DNA from 2 places in the Streptomyces sp. NPDC052225 genome. Region 1 is predicted to be linked to the other one. Evidence: riboswitches for the same ligand, from Rfam matches in the RefSeq annotation. Region 1 holds a riboswitch; the other holds the start of a gene.
What was found. A riboswitch is a leader RNA that binds a small molecule or an ion and turns the genes downstream of it on or off. The one in region 1 is predicted to bind glycine.

Region 1 (11,632 bases):
AGTACTCGGCCTGCGCCGTGATGTTCCCCGGCCACAGGAAGTGGTAGAAGCCGACGACACAGCCGGCGTCACGGGCCCGCTTCGTCTGCGCGGCCAGCCGCGGATTGACGTAGGACCGCCCCTCCGTCGCCTTCACGAGGACGAACGACACACCGTCCGTGTCGAACGTGGCCTGATGCGAACTGACGTCGATGCCACGGATCATGCGGGCCTCCGGTCGGTGGGGCGACGAGGTCGAGCGTCCATCGTGCCAGCCGCGCACACGCATGAGTGGCCGCAATCTTGGAACACGCTTTGCCACACAGCATGCAACTACCGCCGTCCTTCTCACTGTCTGACAGAGGGTCCGCCCCTGTCAGAGGGGCGAGTGGTGGCGGAGATCGGGGCAGGTCGTGGGACGGCGCAAGGGCACTGGCATAGGAATCGCGCTCGTGACGGTCGCGGCGCTGGCGGGCGTGAGCGCCTGTGGCGGCGGGAGCGGGAACGCGGCGAGCGGGGACGACGGGAAGGGGGCGGGCAAGGGGAAGGCGAGCGCGAGCGCCAAGCCGTCGCCGACCAAGCCCAAGGGTCCGCCGATGCTCCTGGAGACGATCACCCCGCAGACCGGCACCAAGGTCGGCGTGGCCATGCCGATCTCGGTGGTGTTCACCAACCCGGTCGCGGCGAAGGCCCGGGCCGGCGTGGAGAAGCACATGAAGGTGAGCGCCTCGCAGCCGGTCGAGGGCGCCTGGCACTGGTTCGGCGACAAGCGCGCCGACTGGCGTCCGAAGGAGTACTGGCCCTCCGGTACGAAGGTGAAGGTCGTCGCCGACATGGAGGGCGTCAGCAACGGCAACGGCCGGTACGGCGTGCACGACTACACGCACACGTTCACCGTCGGCGACGACGTCCGCGCGGCCGTCTCCGTCACCGGCCACACCATGAAGGTCACCAAGAACGGCACGGCCCTGCGCACCCTGTCCATCAACGCGGGCAGCGCCGAGTACCCCACCTGGAACGGCACGATGGCCGTCATCGACAAGCAGGAGAAGGTCCACATGACCTCCTGCAGCGTCGGCATCAGCTGCGACAAGGGCAGCGCCAACTACTACGACCTGACCCTGCCCTGGGACGTGCACCTCACCCAGTCCGGTACGTACGTGCACTACTCGACCGGCGACCCGAACCCGGGCAGCGGCAGCGCCCGCGGCTCGCACGGCTGCGTCCACCTGTCGATGTCCGACGCCAAGTGGTTCTACCAGCAGGTCAAGCAGGGCGACCCGGTGACGATCACCGGCTCGCCGCGCGCCAAGGCCCCCGCGGACAACGGCTACGCGGCCTTCAACCTGAGCTGGGACGAGTGGCTCGCCGGCAGCGCGGCGGGGGAGTCGGCGGCCGCGACCTTGTGAAGATCCGGTGGCCGGGGCCGGGGTGACGTGTCGCGGCGGCGGGAGATACGGTCGGATCACGTGCTTGGGAAGCAGGCACCACGCCGGGCCGAGCCCTTGAGGGGCCCCTGAGCGAGCTGTGCCGGTCGGCGACGATGCCGACCGGCGGCTCGAGGTCCGCTTGGTTCCGCGCGTCCTCGACCAGACTCGCCGAAAGGCCGATTTCCATGCACTCCGACAGACAGCCGCACCCTGCCGCGGGCAACCCCGCGGAAGAGGACCTGGAGAGCGAGGTCCGGTCCCTGCGGGACGAGGTGCGGAGCCTGCGGACCCAGGAGCGGGCCCGCTCCCGGGTCGCCCTCGCCCAGGGGATGCTGATGGGCCGCTACCACCTCCCCGACGGGGACACGGCGTTCACGCTCCTGCGCGAGTCGTCGCAGCGCTTCAACGTCAAGCTCCACCAGGTCGCCGCCGCGCTGAGCACGACGAGCCCGCCCCCTGACCGGGACTCGCTCTGGTTTCCCGGCCGCACCCGCACGGACCCGCCCGCGCTGACCGGACTGCGCGCCGGCCCGCTCGACCCGCGCAACCAGGGGGAGGTCCTCAAGGCCGCCCTGCACCGGGTGATGGACGTCGTCGGCGCGGAGTCCGGCAACGCCCAGTTGCAGGAGGCGGACGTGCTGCGCATGGAGCGGCACGAGGGGCATCCCCGGGCGTTCGTCGACTACTTCGCGTTCGTCGGGGACGGCACGTCCTGCCACCGTGCCGCGCACGCCGCCCGGCAGGTCACGGTGCGGGACGTGGCCAGCACGGAGATCTTCGACGAGGAGACGCGCCAGGTCATCCTGGACAGCGGCAGCCGCGCCGCCCACAGCGTCCCGCTCACCGGCCTGGACGGCATCGCGCGGGGCGTCATCTCCAGCCACCACGCCCGCCCCCTGACCGGGTTCAGGCCCGTGCAGCTGGCCGAGCTGGATCGGATCCAGCACATGGTCGGCGGCTGGCTGTCCTGGCACGCCGGGACCGTCCTGCGGGACGCCCTGGAGCACCTGCACCTCCAGGCCGCCGGGATCAGCACTCGATGATGTTGACGGCGAGGCCGCCCCTCGCCGTCTCCTTGTACTTGACGGACATGTCGGCGCCGGTCTCCTTCATGGTCTTGATGACCTTGTCGAGGGAGACCTTGTGGGAGCCGTCGCCGCGCATCGCCATCTTGGCCGCGGTGACGGCCTTCACCGCCGCCATGCCGTTGCGCTCGATGCACGGGATCTGGACGAGGCCGCCGACCGGGTCGCAGGTCAGGCCGAGGTTGTGCTCCATGCCGATCTCCGCGGCGTTCTCCACCTGCTCCGGGGAGCCGCCGAGGACCTCGGCGAGGGCGCCCGCCGCCATCGAGCAGGCGGAGCCGACCTCGCCCTGGCAGCCGACCTCGGCGCCGGAGATCGAGGCGTTCTCCTTGAAGAGCATGCCGATGGCGCCGGCCGACAGCAGGAAGCGGACCACGCCCTCCTCGTCGGCGCCGGGCACGAAGTTCATGTAGTAGTGCAGGACCGCGGGGATGATGCCGGCCGCGCCGTTCGTCGGCGCGGTCACGACCCGGCCGCCCGCCGCGTTCTCCTCGTTGACCGCCATCGCGTAGAGGGTGATCCACTCCATGGCGTGGGCCAGCGGGTCGCCCTCGGCGCGCAGCTTGCGGGCCGAGCTCGCCGCGCGGCGGCGGACCTTGAGGCCGCCGGGCAGGATGCCCTCGCGGGACATGCCGCGCGAGACGCAGGCCTGCATGACGCGCCACAGTTCGAGCAGGCCGGCCCGGATCTCGTCCTCGGTGCGCCAGGCCTTCTCGTTCTCCAGCATCAGCGCCGGGATCGACAGGCCGGTCTCGCGGGTGAGGCGCAGCAGCTCGTCGCCGGTGCGGAACGGGTACTTCAGGACGGTGTCGTCCGGCACGATCGGGTTCTCGCCCGCCACCGCGTCCTCGTCGACGACGAAGCCGCCGCCCACCGAGTAGTACGTCTTGGTGAGCAGTTCCTTGCCGTCGCTGTCGTACGCCCACAGCGTCATGCCGTTCGCGTGGTACGCGAGCGTCTCGCGGCGGTGCAGGATCAGGTCGTCGTCGAAGTCGAAGCCGATCTCGTGCCTGCCGAGCAGGCTGATCCGCCGGGACTCCTTGATCGCCTCCACGCGTTCGTCGGCGTGCTCCACGTCGACCGTACGGGGGGACTCGCCCTCCAGACCGAGCAGCACCGCCTTCGGGGTGCCGTGGCCGTGGCCCGTCGCGCCGAGCGAGCCGTACAGCTCGGCCCGTATCGAGACGGTGCCGTCGAGCAGGCCCTCGTTCTTCAGGCGCCGCGCGAACATGCGGGCCGCGCGCATGGGGCCGACCGTGTGGGAGCTGGACGGGCCGATGCCGATCGAGAACAGGTCGAAGACCGAGATGGCCACGGTGGAACTCCAATGATGGTGGTAGACGCCGTTGTCTGCCGGGACAAGCGGGGGACGTGGTTCGGGGCACCCCGCCCACTGTCCAGTGTGCGGGGTGCCCCGAAAGTTCGTACGCCGCAAAGCGTACGTAATTGCTACAGGCCGGGGTACAGCGGGTGCTTGTCGGCCAGAGCGGTCACGCGGGCCTTGAGCGCGGCCGCGTCGTAGGACGGCTTGAGCGCCTCGGCGATCACGTCGGCGACCTCGCGGAAGTCGTCGGCGTCGAAGCCGCGGGTGGCGAGCGCCGGCGTACCGATCCGCAGGCCGGACGTCACCATCGGCGGGCGCGGGTCGTTCGGGACGGCGTTGCGGTTGACCGTGATGCCGACCTCGTGGAGGCGGTCCTCGGCCTGCTGGCCGTCGAGCTCGGAGTTGCGCAGGTCGACGAGGACCAGGTGCACGTCCGTGCCGCCGGAGAGCACGTTCACGCCGTGGGCGCGGGCGTCATCGGAGGTCAGACGCGCGGCGAGGATCCGGGCGCCCTCGACCGTGCGCTCCTGTCGCTCCTTGAAGCCCTCGCTCGCGGCGACCTTGAAGGAGACCGCCTTCGCCGCGATCACGTGCTCCAGGGGACCGCCCTGGAAGCCCGGGAAGACGGACGAGTTCAGCTTCTTCGCGAAGTCCTTCTTGGCGAGGATGATGCCGCCGCGCGGACCGCCGAGCGTCTTGTGCGTCGTGGACGTGACGACGTCGGCGTACGGCACCGGGTTGGGGTGCAGGCCCGCGGCGACGAGACCGGCGAAGTGCGCCATGTCAACCCACAGGTACGCCTCGACCTCGTCGGCGATGCGACGGAACTCGGCGAAGTCCAGCTGGCGCGGGTAGGCGCTCCACCCGGCGATGATCACCTTCGGGCGGTGCTCCTTGGCGAGGCGCTCGACCTCGGCCATGTCGACCAGCCCGTTGTCGTCCACGTGGTACGGGACGACCTCGAACTGCTTGCCCGAGAAGTTCAGGCGCATGCCGTGCGTGAGGTGACCGCCGTGCGCCAGGTCGAGGCCGAGGATCGTGTCGCCGGGCTTGGCGAGCGCGAACAGGGCGGCCTGGTTCGCGGAGGCGCCCGAGTGCGGCTGCACGTTGGCGTACTCGGCGCCGAACAGCTCCTTCACACGGTCGATCGCGATCTGCTCGGTGACGTCGACGTGCTCGCAGCCGCCGTAGTAGCGGCGGCCGGGGTAGCCCTCCGCGTACTTGTTGGTGAGAACCGAGCCCTGGGCCTCCATGACGGCGACCGGAGCGAAGTTCTCCGACGCGATCATCTCCAGGGTCGACTGCTGGCGCTTGAGCTCGGCGTCGACCGCGGCGGCGACCTCCGGGTCGAGCGCGTGCAGGGACTCGTTCAGAACGGACTTGTCGCTCATGGTGCGGTTCAGCTCCCGGAGAACTCGGTGTACTCGTCGGCGGTGAGCAGGTCCTTCGGCTCGTCGGCCAGGCGGACCTTGAACAGCCAGCCGCCCTCGAACGGGGCCGAGTTGACCAGGGCCGGGTCGTCCACGACGTCCTGGTTGGCCTCGACGACCTCGCCGTTGACGGGGGAGTACAGGTCGGAGACCGACTTGGTGGACTCCAGCTCGCCGCAGGTCTCGCCCGCGGTGAGGGTGTCGCCGACCTCGGGAAGCTGGACGAACACGATGTCACCGAGCGCGTTGGCCGCGTGCTCCGTGATGCCGACCGTGGCGACGCCGTCCTCGACGGCCGACAGCCACTCGTGCTCCTTGCTGTAACGCAGCTGCTGGGGGTTGCTCATGATGCGAATTCTCCTGTACGCGGGAAGGTGCTGGTGACAGAGGGGGAGCGCGAGCTACTTCTGGCGCTTGTAGAACGGCAGGGCCACGACCTCGTACGGCTCGTGCGTACCGCGGATGTCCACGCCCACGCCCCGCGTGCCCGGCTCGGCGTGCGCGGCGTCCACGTACGCCATGGCGATCGGCTTGCCCAGGGTCGGGGACGGGGCGCCGGAGGTGACCTCGCCGATCACCGTGCCGTCGGCGACGACGGACATCCCGGCGCGCGGCACGCGGCGGCCCTCGGCGATCAGGCCGACGAGCTTGCGCGGCGGGTTCGTCTCGGCGCGCTCGGCGGCGGCCACCAGGGCGTCGTGCCCGACGAAGTCGTCCCCGTGCGACGTCTTGTCGAACTTGACGACCCGGCCGAGCCCGGCGTCGAACGGCGTCAGCTCGGTGGTCAGCTCGTGCCCGTACAGCGGCATGCCCGCCTCCAGGCGCAGCGTGTCGCGGCAGGAGAGGCCGCACGGGATCAGGCCGTACTCGGCGCCCGCCTCGGTCAGCGCCTGCCACAGCTTCTCGGCGTCGGCGGGGGAGACGAACAGCTCGAAGCCGTCCTCGCCGGTGTACCCGGTGCGCGCGATGAGTGCCTCGACGCCCGCGACGGTGCCGGGCAGCCCCGCGTAGTACTTCAGGCCGTCCAGGTCGGCGTCCGTGACGGACTTCACGATGGCGGGGGAGTGCGGGCCCTGCACGGCGATCAGCGCGTACGCGTCCCGGTCGTCGCGGACCTCGGCGTCGAAGCCGGCGGCGCGCTCGGTGAGGGCGTCGAGGACGACCTGGGCGTTGCCCGCGTTGGCGACGACCATGTACGTCGTCTCTTCGAGCCGGTAGACGATCAGGTCGTCCAGGATGCCGCCGTCCTCGCGGCAGATCATCGTGTAGCGGGCGCGGCCGACGCCGACGGAACCGATGTTGCCCACCAGAGCGTGGTTGAGAAGGTCGACGGCGGCCGGACCGCTGACGGTGATCTCGCCCATGTGGGACAGGTCGAACAGGCCCGCCTTCGTGCGTACGGCGTTGTGCTCGTCACGCTCGCTGCCGTAGCGCAGGGGCATGTCCCAGCCGGCGAAGTCGGTCATCGTCGCGCCGAGCGAGCGATGCAGGGCGTCGAGAGAGGTCGTACGGGTCATGGCTGGTGCTCCCGGGGCATGGCAGATGGCGAGGTAGTCCTCCCCATCTGTCATCGGAACCTGAGAGGTTCGCCCCGAGGGGCTTGCACCTTGGGTGGGGCCGCCGTACGTCAAGGGGCGGCCCGCTTTTCAGATCTGCCTCGCCCGCGCGGTACGGGGCCTGAGAGATTCAAGGGAGGAACTTGCTCCTTCGGCGTCCGGGCACTCGTCACCGTGGTCGACGAGCGCCGGAACTCTCCCGCGCGGATTCAAGCGGCCGGTATGCAGTTTGCGCGCACATCATTGCATGCCCGCGGAACGGGGAAACCCCTCGCAGGGCATTACCTTCTCTTTACACTTGGCGGGCAAGAGTGGCGTGACCGGAACGGGGAGGACGATCACGGTGCAGAAGGCAGTGGCAGGGGCTTACGGGGCGGCGCTGCCGGGGGTGCGGATCCCGCGCCAGCGCTCGGTGCGGGACCTGCGCGGCCGCGGCGGCCGCACCCCGCGCAGACTCGGCTTCGCCGCGGGTGACCTCGTCGTCATCTCCGGGCTGCCCGGCAGCGGCAAGTCGACGCTGATGCGCCGGGCCGTCGAGGTCGTGCGCATCGACTCGCAGGACACCCGCGAGCGCTGGGCGGCGAGGCTGCCGGGCGTGCCGTACGCGCTGTACCGGCCGCTCGTCCGCATCGCGCACTACGTGGGCCTGCGGCGGGCCATGCGCTCGGGCGCCAGCGTCGTCGTGCACGACTGCGGCACCCAGGCGTGGGTGCGGCGCTGGGTGACGCGGACGGCGGCGCGGCGCGGCGCCTCGGTCCACCTGATGCTCCTGGACGTGCCGCCGGACACGGCCCTGGAAGGCCAGCGGGACCGCGGGCGCGGGGTGTCCCGGTACGCGTTCGCGCGGCACCGCAGGGCGGTCGGCGCGCTGGTCACGTCGACCGAGCGGGGTGATCTGCCGGCCGGGATCGAGTCGGCGGTGCTGCTCGACCGCGAGGCGACGGACGCGCTCAACGGGATCACGTTCAGGCAGAGCTGAGGGGCGCGCCTCCGGCGGCTTCGGCAGGTCCGTGGCCGCAGCGTCGGACACGCTCCGGAACCGGAAGGACGCGGAGGGTGTCCGTTCGGGCGTACGCGTTATCGTCGGCGTCGCGCGGGAGCGGCCGCGTCAGGGTGCAGAGCAGGGGTTGAAGGCAGCTATGGACATGCCAGGGAGTCACGAGGGCGCGTACGGCCACCCGTCGCAGGGCTGGCCGGCGAACGAGCTGGAGGAGGTCCTCGCCGCGGCGCTCGGCCGCCCCGAGGCCGGCGGCCGCATCGTCGAGGTGCTCGGCCGCAGTCCCCTCTGGATCCCGCTGCCCAGGGGCGGCAGCGCCGCGAGCCGCGACCTCGATCTGCCGACCGTGGAGATCGAGGGCCAGGCGTACGTCCCCGTCTTCAGCTCCGAGCAGCAGTTCATGCAGGTCACCGGCGGCCGGATGGCCTGCACCGTCGCACCGGCCGTCGAGTTCGCGCGCGGCCTGCCCGCGCAGGTCGGCATCGCCGTGAACCCGGACGGCACCGTCGGCGTCCCGCTGCCCCCGCCCGCCGTGGCCGAACTGGCCCGCAGCGGCCGCACCCCGCTGGACGGCGCGGCCACCGGCGGCCGGGTCGTGCTCTCCGAGCCGGACTGGCAGGACGACCCGGTCGACTTCCTGGCGGCCGTGCGCGAGGAGTTCGCCGCGACCGGCGTCGTGCTCAGCGCCCGGCGCTGCCTCGCCGTCGTCGAGGACGGAGACCCCTCCCTGTTCGTCGGCGTGGAACTCGCGCAGTGGGAGGGCGGTGCCCGCGACCTGCCGCTGGACGCGCTCGGCCGCGCACTGGGCCGCGCGCCCGTCGCCTGGCCGGTCAACCTCGTCTTCCTCGACGTCACGCAGGACCCGGTCGCCGACTGGATGCGCACACACGTGCGCCCCTTCTACGTACGGGAAGCGTGACGCCGTCCGTCAAGTCGGTGTCAGGAACGCCGCTTAAGCTGGTTTCATGACCTAAGAGCCTGTGCCATCACCGCCGTGTGGTGATGACACAGGCTCTGACCGGACGGCGCACCGCCCTCCGGTCACGCTGGGACAGACGTTCACGAAGGGGCGGTTACGGGTGAGTGCGTCGGGCACGGCCGCGGCCGGACAGGTCGAGCACATGCTGCGCCAGGTGACCCCCGGGCGCTACGACGCCTACGAGGCGCTCCTCCAGGCCCTTGCCGACCCGACGTCCGGGCAGGTCTGGATGCTGCTCTGGCACGGCCAGGCCGGATCGCCCGACGCCCAGTACGGGAACATGGACGTGGATGGGTTCTCGTACGCCCCCTGCGTCACCTCCGCCCAGGAGCTCTCCGCCTCCGGCTGGTCGCGCGCGTACGAGGTGGTCAGCGGCGTCGACGCGGCCCGCACCCTCTACCCCGACCACTACGGCCTCTGGCTCAACCCGCACGCCCCCGGCGGCGGCGTCGGCATCCCCTGGCTCGACCTGCGGCGCATCGCGGGCGGCCTCGACCGGCAGCCCGCGGGCCCGCTGCGGCTGTCCGAGCCGACGATCGAAATCCCCCAGTTCTACGCGGTGTTGGCGCAGAACGCGCACCGCACCACCGCGATCCGCTCGCTGCGCCGCGCCTGGGTGCAGCCCGCGCTCGGCGCCCCGTACCTGGCGATCGGCCTCGACGTGTACGACACGTCCCCCGCCTCCGTCGACTCGGTGCGGGCGATGATGCAGCAGTCCGTGCCCGCGGTGCCGGACGGCCTGCCGGTCTCGACCGTCGCGATGTCGGACGAGTACGACCCGGTCGCGATGTGGCTGCGCGCGCAGGCCCGCCCGTTCTACGACCGTGAGGCGCACGCGGCGCCGGCGGCCCCGGCGGGCGGCGGCTACGGCTACCCGCCGCCGTACGGCGCCTCGTACTGACACAAGTAACCACCCCCATACCGGCTCAACTCCCCGCTCCGAGGGACGATTTCGGGAACGGCACGGTTGGGGGAGAGAAGCGGTCCTCTGCACCGCAATGTCCGCTCTGCGGCCGGTAACATCCCAACTGCCCACCGTCCGCCCGCCGTTCACGGCCGTCCGGATAACGGATTCCCCCAGACCGCATCACGGTTAGGCATCCTTTCGCCGAGGGATCTGGCGACTGATCGCAGCCGCGATGAAGACTCCCCGCATGCAGGACCGTTCGGGTCCTTAGTTCGAGTACGAGGCCGCCACCGCGGCAAGTGCGGGCCGGTCACCCCCGGCCGGGAAGGGGCAGTCGCTCGTGACCGCACCGATCGAGACCACCCCAGCAGCGGCCGACGCACAGCCTGAGGCCGTGCTGGCTGGGGCGGGGGACGCGCGGATCGAGGGCCGGTCGCTCGGCCGGATCGCCTGGAACCGGTTCAAGCGGGACAAGGTCGCGGTCGTCGGCGGCATCGTCGTCATCCTGCTCGTGCTCATCGCCGTCCTCGCCCGGCCGCTCCAGCACCTCCTGGGCCTGGACCCGAACGAGTTCCACCAGGACCTCATCGACCCCAACACGTCGCTCCCCAAGGGCGGTTGGGGCGGCATGAGTGTCGACCACCCGCTGGGCGTGGAGCCGAAGTTCGGCCGCGACATCCTCGCCCGCATCCTGGAGGGCTCCTGGGTCTCGCTCGTCGTCGCCTTCGGCGCCACCATCCTGTCGAACGTGATCGGTGCCATCCTGGGCGTCGTCGCCGGGTTCTACGGCGGCCGCGTCGACACCGTGATCAGCCGCCTGATGGACACCTTCCTGGCGTTCCCGCTGCTGCTGTTCGCGATCTCGATCTCCGCGACGCTCCAGGGCGGCGCCTTCGGTCTCGACGGACTGCCGCTGCACATCTGCGTACTGATCTTCGTCATCGGCTTCTTCAACTGGCCGTACCTGGGCCGGATCGTGCGCGGCCAGACGCTGGCGCTGCGCGAGCGGGAGTTCGTCGACGCCGCCCGCGGCATGGGCGCGCGCGGCCCGTACATCCTGTTCCGCGAGCTGCTGCCCAATCTGGTCGGGCCGATCATCGTCTACTCGACGCTGCTCATCCCGACGAACATCATCTTCGAGGCGTCGCTCAGCTTCCTCGGCGTCGGCATCCAGCCGCCGCAGGCGTCGTGGGGCGGAATGCTCAGCCAGGCCGTCAACTTCTTCCAGGTCGACCCGCAGTACATGATCGTCCCGGGCCTCGCCATCTTCGTCACCGTACTGGCGTTCAACCTGCTCGGTGACGGTCTGCGCGACGCTCTCGACCCGCGCAGCCGTTGACGCAGCCCGTGCTCCGAGGGCTCCACAAGTTTCCGACAATGGAGGGGAATTCGACCATCATGCGAAGGTCATCACTCGCCGCGGTAGCGGCCATAGGCAGCGTCAGCCTGCTGCTTGCCGGCTGCAGCAAGGCCGACGACGGCAACGACGACAGCAACACCAAGTCCGCGGGTGCGGACGCCGCCACCAAGAAGGTCGTCAACGCGTCGACCAAGAAGGGCGGCACGGTCACCTACGCGATGTCGGACGTCCCCGACTCGTTCGACCCGGGCAACACGTACTACGCGTACATGTACAACTTCAGCCGGCTCTACGCGCGCCCGCTGATGACGTTCAACCCCGCCCCGGGCGAGGAGGGCAACAAGCTGGTCCCCGACCTCGCGGCGGAGCCCGGCAAGTCCTCGGACGGCGGCAAGACCTGGACGTACAAGCTGCGTTCGGGCCTGGAGTACCAGGACGGCTCGAAGATCACGTCCAAGGACGTGAAGTACGCCGTCGAGCGCTCCAACTTCGCGCGTGACGTGCTCTCGCTCGGCCCGAACTACTTCCAGCAGTTCCTGAAGGGCGGCGAGAAGTACAAGGGCCCGTACAAGGACAAGAGCGACA
Region 2 (11,632 bases), on a different contig from region 1:
GCGCCCGTACGAGTCCGTAGTAGAAGGCGACATTGGCGATGACGTCGGTGACGGTGGGGCCTGCGGGCAGCACACGGTTCTCCACGCGCAGGTGCGGGACGCCGTCGGCGATGCCGTAGACGGGCCGGTTCCAGCGGTACACGGTGCCGTTGTGCAGCACGAGTTCGGCGAGGCTGGGGATGCCGCCCGCGTCGAGCACGTCGAGCGGCCGCTCCTCGTCGAGGATCGGCAGCAGCGGCGGGAAGTACCGCAGATTCTCCTCGAAGAGGTCGTACGCCGACTCGATCCAGCGCTCCCCGAACCAGGTCCGCGGCCGCACGCCCTGCACCTGCAACTCGGGCGGCCGGGTGTCCGTGGACTGCTGGAACAGCGGCGGCCGCGACTCGCGCCACAGCTCGTGCCCGAACAGGAACGGCGCGTTGGCACCCAGCGCTATCTGCACCGCGGCCACCGCCTGCGCCGCGTTCCACACGTCGGCGAACCGGCCGGGTGTCACCTGAAGATGCAACTGCACGGACGTGCACGCCGCTTCGGGCGCGATCGACGAGGACGTGCAGGTCAGCCGCTCCACCCCGTCGATGTCGAGCAGGAAGTCCTCACCGCGCGCGGCGACGATCTGATCGTTGAGCAGCGTGTACCGGTCGACGGCCGACAGGTTCGCGGAGACGAGATCGTCCTTGCCGAGCGTCGGCAGAATGCCGATCATCACGATTCCCGCATCGACCTCATTGGCCTTCCGGTGCGCATAACCGAGCCCGGTGCGCAGCTCCTCGGCGAGCTGGTCGAGAACACGGCCGCCGAGCCGGTGCGGGGCAATGTTCACTTCGAGATTGAACATCGCGAGTTCCGTCTGGAAATCCCGGCTCGCGATGCGCTCGAGAACTTCGGCATTCATCATTCTCGGCATCCCGTCGGGCCCGGCGAGATTCAGCTCGATCTCCAGACCCATGAGATTCTTGGGCCGGTCGAAGCGCTTCTCGTGCAACAGGCGCTCCAACCCCGTCAGACACTCCTTCAGCTTCTCCCGGTAGCGCCGCCGGTCGGCCAGGTCCCACGCGCCCGCAACGACCTTCTCCCCCATGGAAGCGTCCCTCCTCGCACGGGCAGCCCGCCGATCCGGCCGCATGTCACGGTGGATGATGCCCAGGCAATGTGATCGATAACGCCCCGCGCGGGCCGACGGAGCAGTACGCTCAAGGCAGTTACCCGGCGGCACATTCCTTAGGCATGCGGCAGCCCGCAGATTCACGGCATACACACCTGGTGAAAAACGCCGACAAGTATCGGCCGACCGCTCGATCGAAAAAAGACGAGGTCACGGACGCGCCGCCCACAGGAAATCCGCAGAATACCCACATACCGTCACGCGAACCGCGTCCGAATAGCACCTTGCCGATACGTGGGAAGCTGCTAGACGAAACACCCTGTGAACAGGCGTCGTATAAACTCCGCGGACGAGACAGAGAGTTGGCGCCCGCGGCCGAGGCCCCCCGCCCCCTCTGGCCCGCGTACCCCATGTGCTTCGCGCAGCTGACAGCGCCGTCCGCTCGTCCCGCACCGCCCTCGTACCACGTGCCTGTCGAATGAGAGAGGCGACCCACCATGCCGCTGCATGTCCCTCCGGCTCCCGCGCCTGCCCTCCGCACGGTCCTCACGGCCCTCGGTTCCCCCACCGCCGTCCGCGAGGCACGCACCCCGTCGCTGCGCACCGCGCAGGGTCCCGCAAGCCCCGAACTCCCTTTGCCCGTCCATGTGTTGGACCACATCACCGAGAGCACAGGCCCCTCGCGCGCCCGCCTCACCGGCTGGCGTTTCCTGATCCGCTGCGGGGACCGCGCGGTGGCCGCGGCCGACACGATGCTCACCCCGGACGGCTGGGCCTTCTCGCACTTCTTCGAAGGCCCCTACGTCATGTCCACCGAGCGCGCGCTGCGCCAGGCGGAGTCGCTCGCCAAGCCCTACCAGCCCCGGCTGCTGTCGGTGCCCGAGCTGTACATGCTCACCTTGTGGCTGCACGGCGACATCACCGCCGACGCCGCGAGCGGCCACCCCGCGGCCGACGACATCCTGGTCCCGCTGGCCCCGGCGCCACCCGGCATCGCCGCCCACCGGCCGCACCGCGTGGCCGAGTTGCTGCCGGTCCTCACGCACCGGCTGACGCCGGCCCGGGCCACGCTGCTGGCCTGACCGCGACCGGAGAAGAGGCCCGGACCGGTCCGGGCGATCCAGACCTGTGCCCCGCACCGTCCGCCGTCCGGTCGCGGGGCACAGCCCTGCCCGTCCGGACTAGCCCGGTCAGGCCACCCCGAACCACCCGAAGGGACAGTGCAGTTGGGCTGAACCGTCCGCACGGGTGATGCGTCTCCATCCTGTGAGGACCGCTGCTACGAAATCCCTGCGGATTGACGCCCACAGGGCAACACTGGGTTCCGGACCGACTGAAAACGGGGGGCGGCCATGAACACCACACCGAGCCGCAGCACAGACGCCATCGCATCCATCACCGACATCACTTCGCAGCGAAAGAACCCATCCATGTGCCAGCACCAGCCGCCGTGCCCGACAGCCGAATCCGCTGACAGGGAGGCCGCCCTTCCCGTGGCTCATCACCCGGAGCAGGGCTGGAGCCTCCTGTGCAACGGGGTCCTGCTCTTCGAGGACACCGGCGAGCTGCTGCCCAACGGCACGATCATCGCGCCACACCGCCCGCTCAGCCCGGTGGTCACGGCGGCGTAACCGCGCCCGTAGGGGTGCGGGGAACTGCGCGACCAGCCACACCCAACCGACGGTCGCGCAGCCACCCCGGCCATCACCCCTCGTAGGCGTCCATGGGCGGGCACGAGCACACCAGGTTCCGGTCGCCAAAGGCCTGGTCGATACGGCGCACAGGCGGCCAGTACTTGTCGGACGCGGCAACACCCGCCGGGAAGACGGCCTCTTCCCGGCTGTACGCGTGCTCCCACTCACCGCCGAGCATCCCGGCCGTGTGCGGAGCGTTACGCAGCGGGTTGTCGTCCGCCGGCCACGCACCCGCGGCGACCTTCTCGATCTCCCCGCGAATGGCGATCATCGCCTCGCAGAACCGGTCGAGCTCCCCGATGTCCTCGCTCTCGGTCGGCTCGATCATCAGCGTCCCCGCCACCGGGAACGACATGGTCGGCGCGTGGAACCCGTAGTCGATGAGCCGCTTGGCGATGTCGTCGACGCTGACCCCGGTCGCCTTGCTGATCGGCCGCAGATCGATGATGCACTCGTGCGCGACGAGCCCGCCGGGCCCGGTGTACAGCACCGGGAAGTGCGGCTCGAGCCGCTTGGCGATGTAGTTGGCGGAGAGCACGGCGACCTGCGTCGCCCGCTTCAGCCCCTCGCCGCCCATGAGACGTACGTACGACCACGAGATCGGAAGGATGCCGGCGGAACCCCACGGGGCCGCGGAGATCGGACCGACACCCGTCTCCGGACCGGCCGCCGGCTGGAGCGGGTGGTTGGGCAGGTACGGCGCCAGGTGCTCGCGCACACCGACCGGACCGACGCCGGGACCGCCACCGCCGTGCGGGATGCAGAACGTCTTGTGCAGGTTCAGGTGCGAGACGTCGCCGCCGAAGTGACCCGGCTTCGCCAGCCCCACCAGGGCGTTGAGGTTGGCACCGTCGACGTACACCTGACCGCCGGCGTCGTGCACGGCGGCGCAGATGTCGGCGACGTGCTCCTCGAACACACCGTGCGTCGACGGGTACGTGATCATCAGCACCGACAGCTGGTCGGCGTACTGCTCGATCTTGGCGCGCAGGTCCTCGACGTCGATCTCGCCGTCGTCGGCGGTCTTGACGACGACGACCTTCATCCCCGCCATGACCGCACTCGCGGCATTGGTGCCGTGCGCGGACGACGGGATCAGACACACGGTCCGCTGCTCGTCGCCGTTGGCCCGGTGGTAGCCGCGCACCGCGAGCAGACCGGCCAGCTCGCCCTGCGACCCGGCGTTGGGCTGGAGCGACACCTTGTCGTAGCCGGTGACCTCGGCGAGCCGCTCCTCGAGCTCGTTGATGAGCGTGAGGTAGCCCTGCGCCTGCTCGGCAGGGGCGAACGGGTGCAGCTGACCGAACTCGGGCCAGGTGACCGGCTCCATCTCGGTCGTCGCGTTGAGCTTCATCGTGCAGGAGCCCAGCGGGATCATGCCGCGGTCGAGCGCGTAGTCGCGGTCGGCCAGACGGCGCAGGTAGCGCAGCATCGCCGTCTCGGAGCGGTACTGGTGGAAGACCGGGTGGGTCAGGTACGCGTCCGTGCGCAGCAGCCCGTCGGGCAGCGCCTCGGCGACCTCGGCGTCCAGCGCCTCGATGTCGGCCTGGACACCGAACGCGTCCCAGACGACGCCCAGTTGGGCCCGCGTGGTCGTCTCGTCGCAGGCGACGGAGACCAGGTCGGCGTCGACCAGGTGCAGGTTGACCCCGGCCTCGCGGGCTGCGCTCACGACCTCGGCGGCCTTGCCGGGCACGCGCACGGTCAGGGTGTCGAAGTACTCCCCGTGCACCACCTCGACACCGCCCGCGGTCAGACCGGCGGCGAGCAGGTTGGCGTACCGGTGGGTGCGCCGGGCGATGGACTTGAGGCCCTCGGGCCCGTGGTACACCGCGTACATGCCGGCCATGACGGCGAGCAGCACCTGCGCGGTGCAGATGTTGCTGGTCGCCTTCTCGCGACGGATGTGCTGCTCGCGGGTCTGGAGAGCCAGGCGGTACGCCTTGTTGCCGTCGGCGTCGACCGAGACACCCACGAGCCGGCCCGGCAGCGACCGCGCGAACTTCTCGCGTACGGCCATGTAACCGGCGTGCGGACCACCGAAGCCCATCGGCACACCGAACCGCTGCGTCGTACCGACGGCGATGTCCGCGCCCAGCTCGCCGGGCGAGGTCAGCAACGTGAGAGCGAGAAGATCAGCGGCAACGGTGACAATGGCGCCCATCTCGTGCGCCTGCTCGATCACGGGCTTGATGTCCCGCACCGCACCCGAGGCGCCCGGGTACTGCACGAGCACGCCCACGACGCCGCGCTCGGCGACCTCGGCGGGAATGCCCTCGCTCAGGTCGGCGACGACGATCTCGACGCCGGTCGGCTCGGCACGCGTCTGGATGACGGCGATGGTCTGCGGCAGGGCGTCGGCGTCGACGACGTAGACACCGTCCTTCACCTTGCCGATGCGCCGCGACAGGGCCATCGCCTCGGCGGCGGCCGTGCCCTCGTCGAGCAGCGAGGCGCCGGAGGTCGGCAGGCCGGTCAGCTCGGCGACCATCGTCTGGAAGTTCAGCAGCGCCTCCAGGCGGCCCTGCGAGATCTCCGGCTGGTACGGCGTGTAGGCCGTGTACCAGGCCGGGTTCTCCATCACGTTGCGCAGGATGACGGGCGGCGTGAACGTGCCGTAGTAGCCGAGGCCGATCATCGACCCGAGCACCTGGTTGCGATCGGCGAGGGACCGCAGCTCGGCCAGGACCTCGGCCTCGGTGCGGGCGCCCGGAAGCTTCAGTGCCTCGGCGCTCTTGATCACGTCCGGCACGGCGGCCGCCGTCAGCTCGTCGAGCGAGCCGTAGCCGACCTGCGCGAGCATCTTGGCCTGTGCGGCATCATCCGGACCGATATGGCGCTGCTCGAAGGGGATTCCCTGCTCCAGCTGGGAGAGCGGAATACGGTGGGCGGTCATGACGGAGGCCTCCTGGTCATTGCGACCTGCGAGGGGCACCACGGCGCGGGTACCCGGACGGCCTCCCCCTCTGTCATCTCAACCTGAGAGCTTCACCGGCCCACCCCGCACCAACACGAGGGCACACCGGCTTTCACCGTCGGTGAGAGCGGGAAACGCGCACCCCGCCCTGCTTTCCAGAGTGACCTCGTCCGTGCGGTACAGGGGCCTGAGAGATTCCGGGGAGGATTTGCTCCTTCGGCGCCTCCGACGACTGTCGGAGGACTCTCCCGCACGGGGTCAGCAGCCGTCTGCCAGCCTACCAGCGGCTACTTGACCGCAAGCCTCGAGTGGCCGCCTTCCTGAATGTGCTCTTTCGTAGTGCTTACAGACGAGTTGCGATCAGCTGGAGGCACCGTGCAGACCGATGTCGATCCGCGCAATCTGATCGGCCGCAAGGCCTTCGACCGCAACGGAACCAAGATCGGCACCATCGACGAGGTCTACCTCGACGACGCCACCGGCGTTCCGGAGTGGGCCGCCATACGGACCGGCCTCTTCAGCCGGGACGCCTTCGTCCCCCTGGAGCCGAGCGAGCTCGTGGACGGCACCCTGCGCGTCCCCTTCGAACGCTCACTGATCAGGGACGCCCCCGACTTCGGCGTCGGCCGCCACCTCTCCCCCGAGCAGGAACTCCAGCTCTACCACCACTACGGCCTGGACATCACGGCCCCCCGGACCCCGGACGTCTCCTTCGGCCGCGTCGCCGGCACGGACGACGAACCGACCTGACGCCCCCGCTCACCCCGCCCCCGTCTCCACCAGCGGCAGCGGCTCGGCCGGCTCCAGCTCCGGATCGTCCACCCGGAACGTCCGCACCCGCCCCGGCTCCCGCGAATACGGCGTCTCGAACCGCACGGTGACCCGCCCGAGCCCGCTGCCCTGCACCCACCCGGGCCCGAACTCGGCATGCCGCACATCGTGCCCGGCCATCCAGCGCCGCTCGGCGACCGGCTCGGCCGGCACCGCCTCCTCCACGGCTTCGTCCGTCACCGCCTCGGTGTCCTCGACCACCTCTGCGGCCCGCTCGGCGGCAGCCGCCTGCGCGAACAGATCCTCCTGCGTGAAGTCGGCGAGCCCGCTCACCCCGACCCCGAGGAGCCGCACACCCCCGGTCGTGTCGACACCCTCCAGCAACCGCGCGGCCGCCTCCCGCACGACCGCCGGATCGTCCGTGGGCCCTCGCAGCGTCTCGGACCGCGTCAGGGTCGAGAAGTCGTAGCGCCGCACCTTGAGCACCACGGTCCGCCCCGATCTCTCGGCCGCCCGCAGCCGCTCCACGCACCGGTCGGCGAGCCTCTGTACCTCCATGCGCACCCGCACCCGGTCGTGAATGTCCACGTCGTACGTGTCCTCGACCGACACCGACTTGGAGTCCCGCTCGGCGACGACGGGCCGGTCGTCGTGCGCCAGCGCCATCGCGTACAGGTGGCTCCCGTGCGACTTCCCGAGCAGCCGCACCAGCTCGTCCTCGCCCGCCTCGGCGATCTCCTCCACGGTGACGATCCCGGCCCGCCGCAGATGATCCCCGGTCGCGGGCCCGACCCCCGGCAGGATCCGCACCGACTTCGGCCCGAGCAGCGCCCGCTCGGTGCCCGGCCGTATCAGCACGAGCCCGTCCGGCTTGGCCTCCTCGGACCCGATCTTCGCGAGCATCTTGGAGGCGGCGAGCCCCACGGACCCGGTCAGCCCGGTCACCCGCCGGATGTCCGCCCGCAGCCGCACCCCCACGGCATGCGCGGACACCTCGTCCCAGGCCGTCTCACCGGCCTCCAGATCGACGAACGCCTCGTCCAGGCTGAGCGGCTCCACCAGCGGCGACAGCTCCCGCAGCAGCCCCATCACCTGCTCGCTGATCTCCCGGTACAGCCGGAACCTCGGCACGAGATAGGCCGCGTTCGGCGCGAGCCGCCGCGCCTGCCCCATCGGCATCGCCGAGTGCACCCCGAACTTCCGTGCCTCGTACGACGCCGTGGCGACGACCCCGCGCGGCCCGAGCCCGCCGACGACGACCGCTTTCCCGCGCAGGCTCGGCTTCGCCGCCTGCTCGGCAGAGGCGTAGAAGGCATCCATGTCGAGATGCAGAATCGTCGGCGCGGTTCTCACAGCTCCGATGCTGCCCTACGCCACTGACAACGCGGCCGTACGGCGTCACACGGCCCGGTTGCGCCGCCTCGCGAGCTCGTCCGCCGGGTTGGGCCGCACCAGGGTCTCGCCGGTATCCACGCGCTCCCCGTGCAGCTGCGACAGGGCGGCGTCCACGTCCCGCCAGACCACGCCGACCGCGATGCCGAAGATCCCCTGCCCGCCCTGGAGCAGGTCGTGCACCTCGGCCGGCGACGTGCACTCGTAGACCGTCGCGCCGTCGCTCATGAGCGTCATCCGCTCCAGGTCCCGGAAACCCCGCTCCCGCAGATGCTGCACCGCCGTGCGGATGTTCTGGAGGGAGACCCCGGTGTCCAGGAAGCGCTTGACGACCTTCAGGACGACGACGTCCCGGAAGCTGTACAGACGCTGCGTCCCCGACCCGTACGCGGGCCGCACGCTGGGCTCGACGAGGCCGGTTCTGGCCCAGTAGTCGAGCTGCCGATAGGTGATGCCCGCCGCCGCGCACGCGGTCGGCCCCCGGTATCCGACCTGATCGGAAGCCGCGTCGCCGTTCTCCCCCGCCACCACAGGCACGGCCTGTGGGCGCTGCGGTGTGTGATCGGCCGCGCTGCCGTGAAACGAGTACGGACCGCCCGTCGCCGTACCGTCGCCGCTGCTTCTCACGCCGACCTCCTCATTGACCTGCCCTCTCGACGGTAGGCAGTCGCAGGGGGTGCGTCAACGAACGCCACACTCGCCACGCCGAGTGATAATCACCCTAAGAGTGGTTTCCCGTATCCCACCGCGGGGAAAGGCTAGCCGAATGTGCCGAGGCGGCCGCCGTTCGGCGACCGCCTCCTGGTCACTGGCTGTTGGTACCGAAGTCCTCGGGCGAGATCTGGTCGAGGAACTCGCGGAACTTCTCCACCTCGTCCTCCTGCTCGTCCGGGATCGCGATCCCTGCGTCGTCGAGGACACCGTCACTGCCGAAGATCGGCGTCCCGGTGCGCAGCGCGAGCGCTATGGCGTCGGACGGGCGGGCACTGACCTCGACACCGCTCGCGAACACCAGCTCCGCATAGAAGACGCCTTCCCGCAGATCCGTGATGCGTACTTCCGTCAGCTCCTGACCGACCGCCTCCAGCACGTCCTTGAACAGGTCGTGCGTCAGCGGACGCGCGGGGGCCATGCCCTGCTGAGCGAAGGCGATCGCCGTCGCCTCCCCCGGTCCGATCCAGATGGGGAGGTAACGGTCGCCTCCCACTTCACGCAGGAGCACGATCGGTTGGTTGGAGGGCATTTCGACCCGGACACCTACGACGTCGAGCTCGTTCACACAGCAACCCTAGGACGTGCCCGGCCGGTTTGGGTAGTCGGGCATGCGCCGAGGGCCGGGCCCACGGCACTCGCCCGCCCTTTCCATCAGGGCAGACGCACCCCGAGAGCGGTCTGCACAAGTGCCGCGTGCAGCTTCACGGTCAGCCCCGCCAGCTCCGTGGCACGGGCCTGCGCGAGCGCTCTGGTCTGCGGATTGCGGTGCACCTTGAGCGGCGCGACCACGGAATCGACCAGACCGGCCTCCCGGTCCGCGGCCGCCCGCATGACCCGCAGATGCCGCGGCTCGATCCCGAACCCGCCCAGTTCACCGACGAGCTCGGCGACCAGAACGGCCGAGGCGTCGTAACCCCCGTCCGGCAACGGGGCGATGAGACCGTACGACTCCCACTCGTCGAGGTCCGCCTCGTCGATCCCGGCGGCGGCGAGCAGCTCGTCCCGGCCGACCCGTGCGGCGGTCGGGGCGTCTCCCTCGTCCGTCAGGTCGCCGGGGCGCCCGGGAGCGGGCACGGGCAGCGCCTCACCCCGCTCCAGGGCGTCGAGCTGCTCCTTGATGACCTTCAGCGGCAGATAGTGGTCCCGCTGCATCCGCAGGACGTGAGCGAGCCGCTCGACGTCGTCCGGGCTGAACTTGCGGTAGCCCGACGGCGTCCGCTGCGGCTCGATCAGCCCTTCGGACTCCAGGAACCTGATCTTGGAGATGGTGACTTCGGGAAACTCTTCGCGCAGCACGTTCAGTACGGTGCCGATGCTCATCAGCCGACTGTCCGTGGTGGCGGTGCCGCTGCCGGCACCGCCCCTCGTCGTTTGCAGCATGGACCTTCCTGAAGGTTCGCTGGCGGTTCAGATACCTCGCTGGCTCGCGTAGAAGACCAGCCGGTACTTGCCGATCTGCACCTCGTCGCCGTTGTGCAGCGTCACCGAGTCGATGCGCTCACGGTTCACGTACGTGCCGTTGAGGCTGCCGACGTCGGCGACGGTGAACGTGCCGTCCTGGAGGCGACGGAACTCCACGTGGCGGCGCGACACGGTCACGTCGTCCAGGAAGATGTCGCTCTGCGGGTGGCGGCCCGCCGTGGTCAGGTCGCCGTCCAGGAGGAAGCGGCTGCCCGAGTTCGGGCCGCGCCGCACCACCAGGAGAGCCGAGCCGAGCGGCAGTGCGTCGACCGCGGCCTGCGCCTCGGGCGACAGGGCCGGCAGCTGCGTCTGACCGGTCGCCTCGGGGTCGTACGACTCGAGTCCCGAGATGGAGATCGTGGACGTGGTCTCCGACGGCCCCTCGGCCGCCACTCCGCCACGCAGCGGCGCACCGCAGTTGGAGCAGAACCGGCTGTTCTCGCCGTTCCGGTTTCCGCACCTCGTACACACCAGGGCCGACATGGACGGATCCTCCTGCCGCGGCTGCCCCGCGGGGGCGTGGGACGCGTACGGGTCGGAGCCAAACCCTCCACCCGTACTTGAGGTTGACGGTTCCCCGAAACCTATGCGGCCGGAACCGGCAGGGTCAACAGACGACGCGCCCTGTCCGCCCGAATTGTCACCGACCTGGTCCCGGAACAGCGGGCGCTCGCCCACCTGCGTCTCCGGCACGTCACCGTGGCGCGGTGCACGGTGGCGTGCGTTGTCCTCACGTGCGCTCTTGCCGAACAACTTCGCAAACAACTTCACGGGCGATTCCCCTTGACCGAAACAGACCCGCCCGTGGGGCAGGACGAACCCTGACTGCACACATCGGCGTACAACACTGACACGGACATCCTCACAACGTCCGTATCCGCCAAACAGTTTCCACCACGCACCCCGCCTACGGTGCGCCGACCCCCCGCAACCTCATGCCCTCGTACGACATCCCCCATGCACCCCCGCCTCACTGGGAGGACGACCGAGCGTAATCAGGCCGCTGCGCCGCACGCAAGGCGTCCACGACGATCTTCTGGGAGCGGCTCACAGCCACCGTGGCCTGCTCCTTCTCCAGGGTCTGCACCACGCCTCCAGGGATGTTGAGCGCCGGCTCGAGGTCCTGCGGCTTGCCGATGACCTTGAAGCGGTAGGGCTGGCTGATCTTGTGTCCGTCGACGCTCACACCCTTGCCTCCGGTTCCGTCCGCGAGGTACGTATCGGCCACGACGCGGACGTCGTTCACCTGAATCGCCTCGGCTCCGGCAGCCCGCAGCTCCTGGATCGCGTCGAGCAGCATGTCGGCCTCGACGGCGCCCTTCGTGTCCGTGATCGTCATCGTGATGCCGGGCCCCTGTGCGGCCACGGTGCCCGCGAGGATGCCGAGTTGGCGCTCCTTCTCGACCGTCTGCTTACGGGCCTCCTCGGCCTGGTCCGAGCTGTTCTCCAACTCGGCCCGCTGGTCCTCGAGACCCTGCTTCTCATCTTCCAGACGCTGAGTACGGTCGTCGAGTTCATCGAGGATGCGCACAAGATCTTCCTGGCGCGCCCCGCGCAGGGCACTGTTGTCGCTGTTGG

Region 2: another riboswitch for glycine. It lies ahead of gcvP (aminomethyl-transferring glycine dehydrogenase); the one in region 1 lies ahead of gcvT (glycine cleavage system aminomethyltransferase GcvT).

What each region holds. Positions count from the first base shown of each region.
Region 1 is NZ_JBFAVD010000022.1:50,079-61,710, forward strand. Features, by position in the region: gene AB0L37_RS27845 (glycoside hydrolase family 25 protein) at 1-205, opposite strand, end outside; gene AB0L37_RS27850 (L,D-transpeptidase) at 393-1,388, shown strand; gene AB0L37_RS27855 (ANTAR domain-containing protein) at 1,595-2,452, shown strand; gene AB0L37_RS27860 (L-serine ammonia-lyase) at 2,439-3,809, opposite strand; gene glyA (serine hydroxymethyltransferase) at 3,944-5,209, opposite strand; gene gcvH (glycine cleavage system protein GcvH) at 5,218-5,595, opposite strand; gene gcvT (glycine cleavage system aminomethyltransferase GcvT) at 5,650-6,765, opposite strand; glycine riboswitch at 6,905-7,016, opposite strand; gene AB0L37_RS27880 (AAA family ATPase) at 7,148-7,783, shown strand; gene AB0L37_RS27885 (enhanced serine sensitivity protein SseB) at 7,944-8,720, shown strand; gene AB0L37_RS27890 (enhanced serine sensitivity protein SseB C-terminal domain-containing protein) at 8,881-9,681, shown strand; gene AB0L37_RS27895 (ABC transporter permease) at 10,028-11,026, shown strand; gene AB0L37_RS27900 (ABC transporter substrate-binding protein) at 11,065-11,632, shown strand, end outside.
Region 2 is NZ_JBFAVD010000010.1:5,026-16,657, reverse strand. Features, by position in the region: gene AB0L37_RS16790 (glutamate--cysteine ligase) at 1-1,081, opposite strand, end outside; gene AB0L37_RS16785 (hypothetical protein) at 1,603-2,187, shown strand; gene AB0L37_RS16780 (DUF5999 family protein) at 2,536-2,736, shown strand; gene gcvP (aminomethyl-transferring glycine dehydrogenase) at 2,810-5,695, opposite strand; glycine riboswitch at 5,882-5,977, opposite strand; gene AB0L37_RS16770 (PRC-barrel domain-containing protein) at 6,092-6,466, shown strand; gene AB0L37_RS16765 (DNA polymerase IV) at 6,476-7,840, opposite strand; gene AB0L37_RS16760 (MerR family transcriptional regulator) at 7,886-8,506, opposite strand; gene AB0L37_RS16755 (bifunctional nuclease family protein) at 8,685-9,158, opposite strand; gene AB0L37_RS16750 (MerR family transcriptional regulator) at 9,245-9,973, opposite strand; gene AB0L37_RS16745 (FHA domain-containing protein) at 10,001-10,942, opposite strand; gene AB0L37_RS16740 (DUF881 domain-containing protein) at 11,025-11,632, opposite strand, start outside.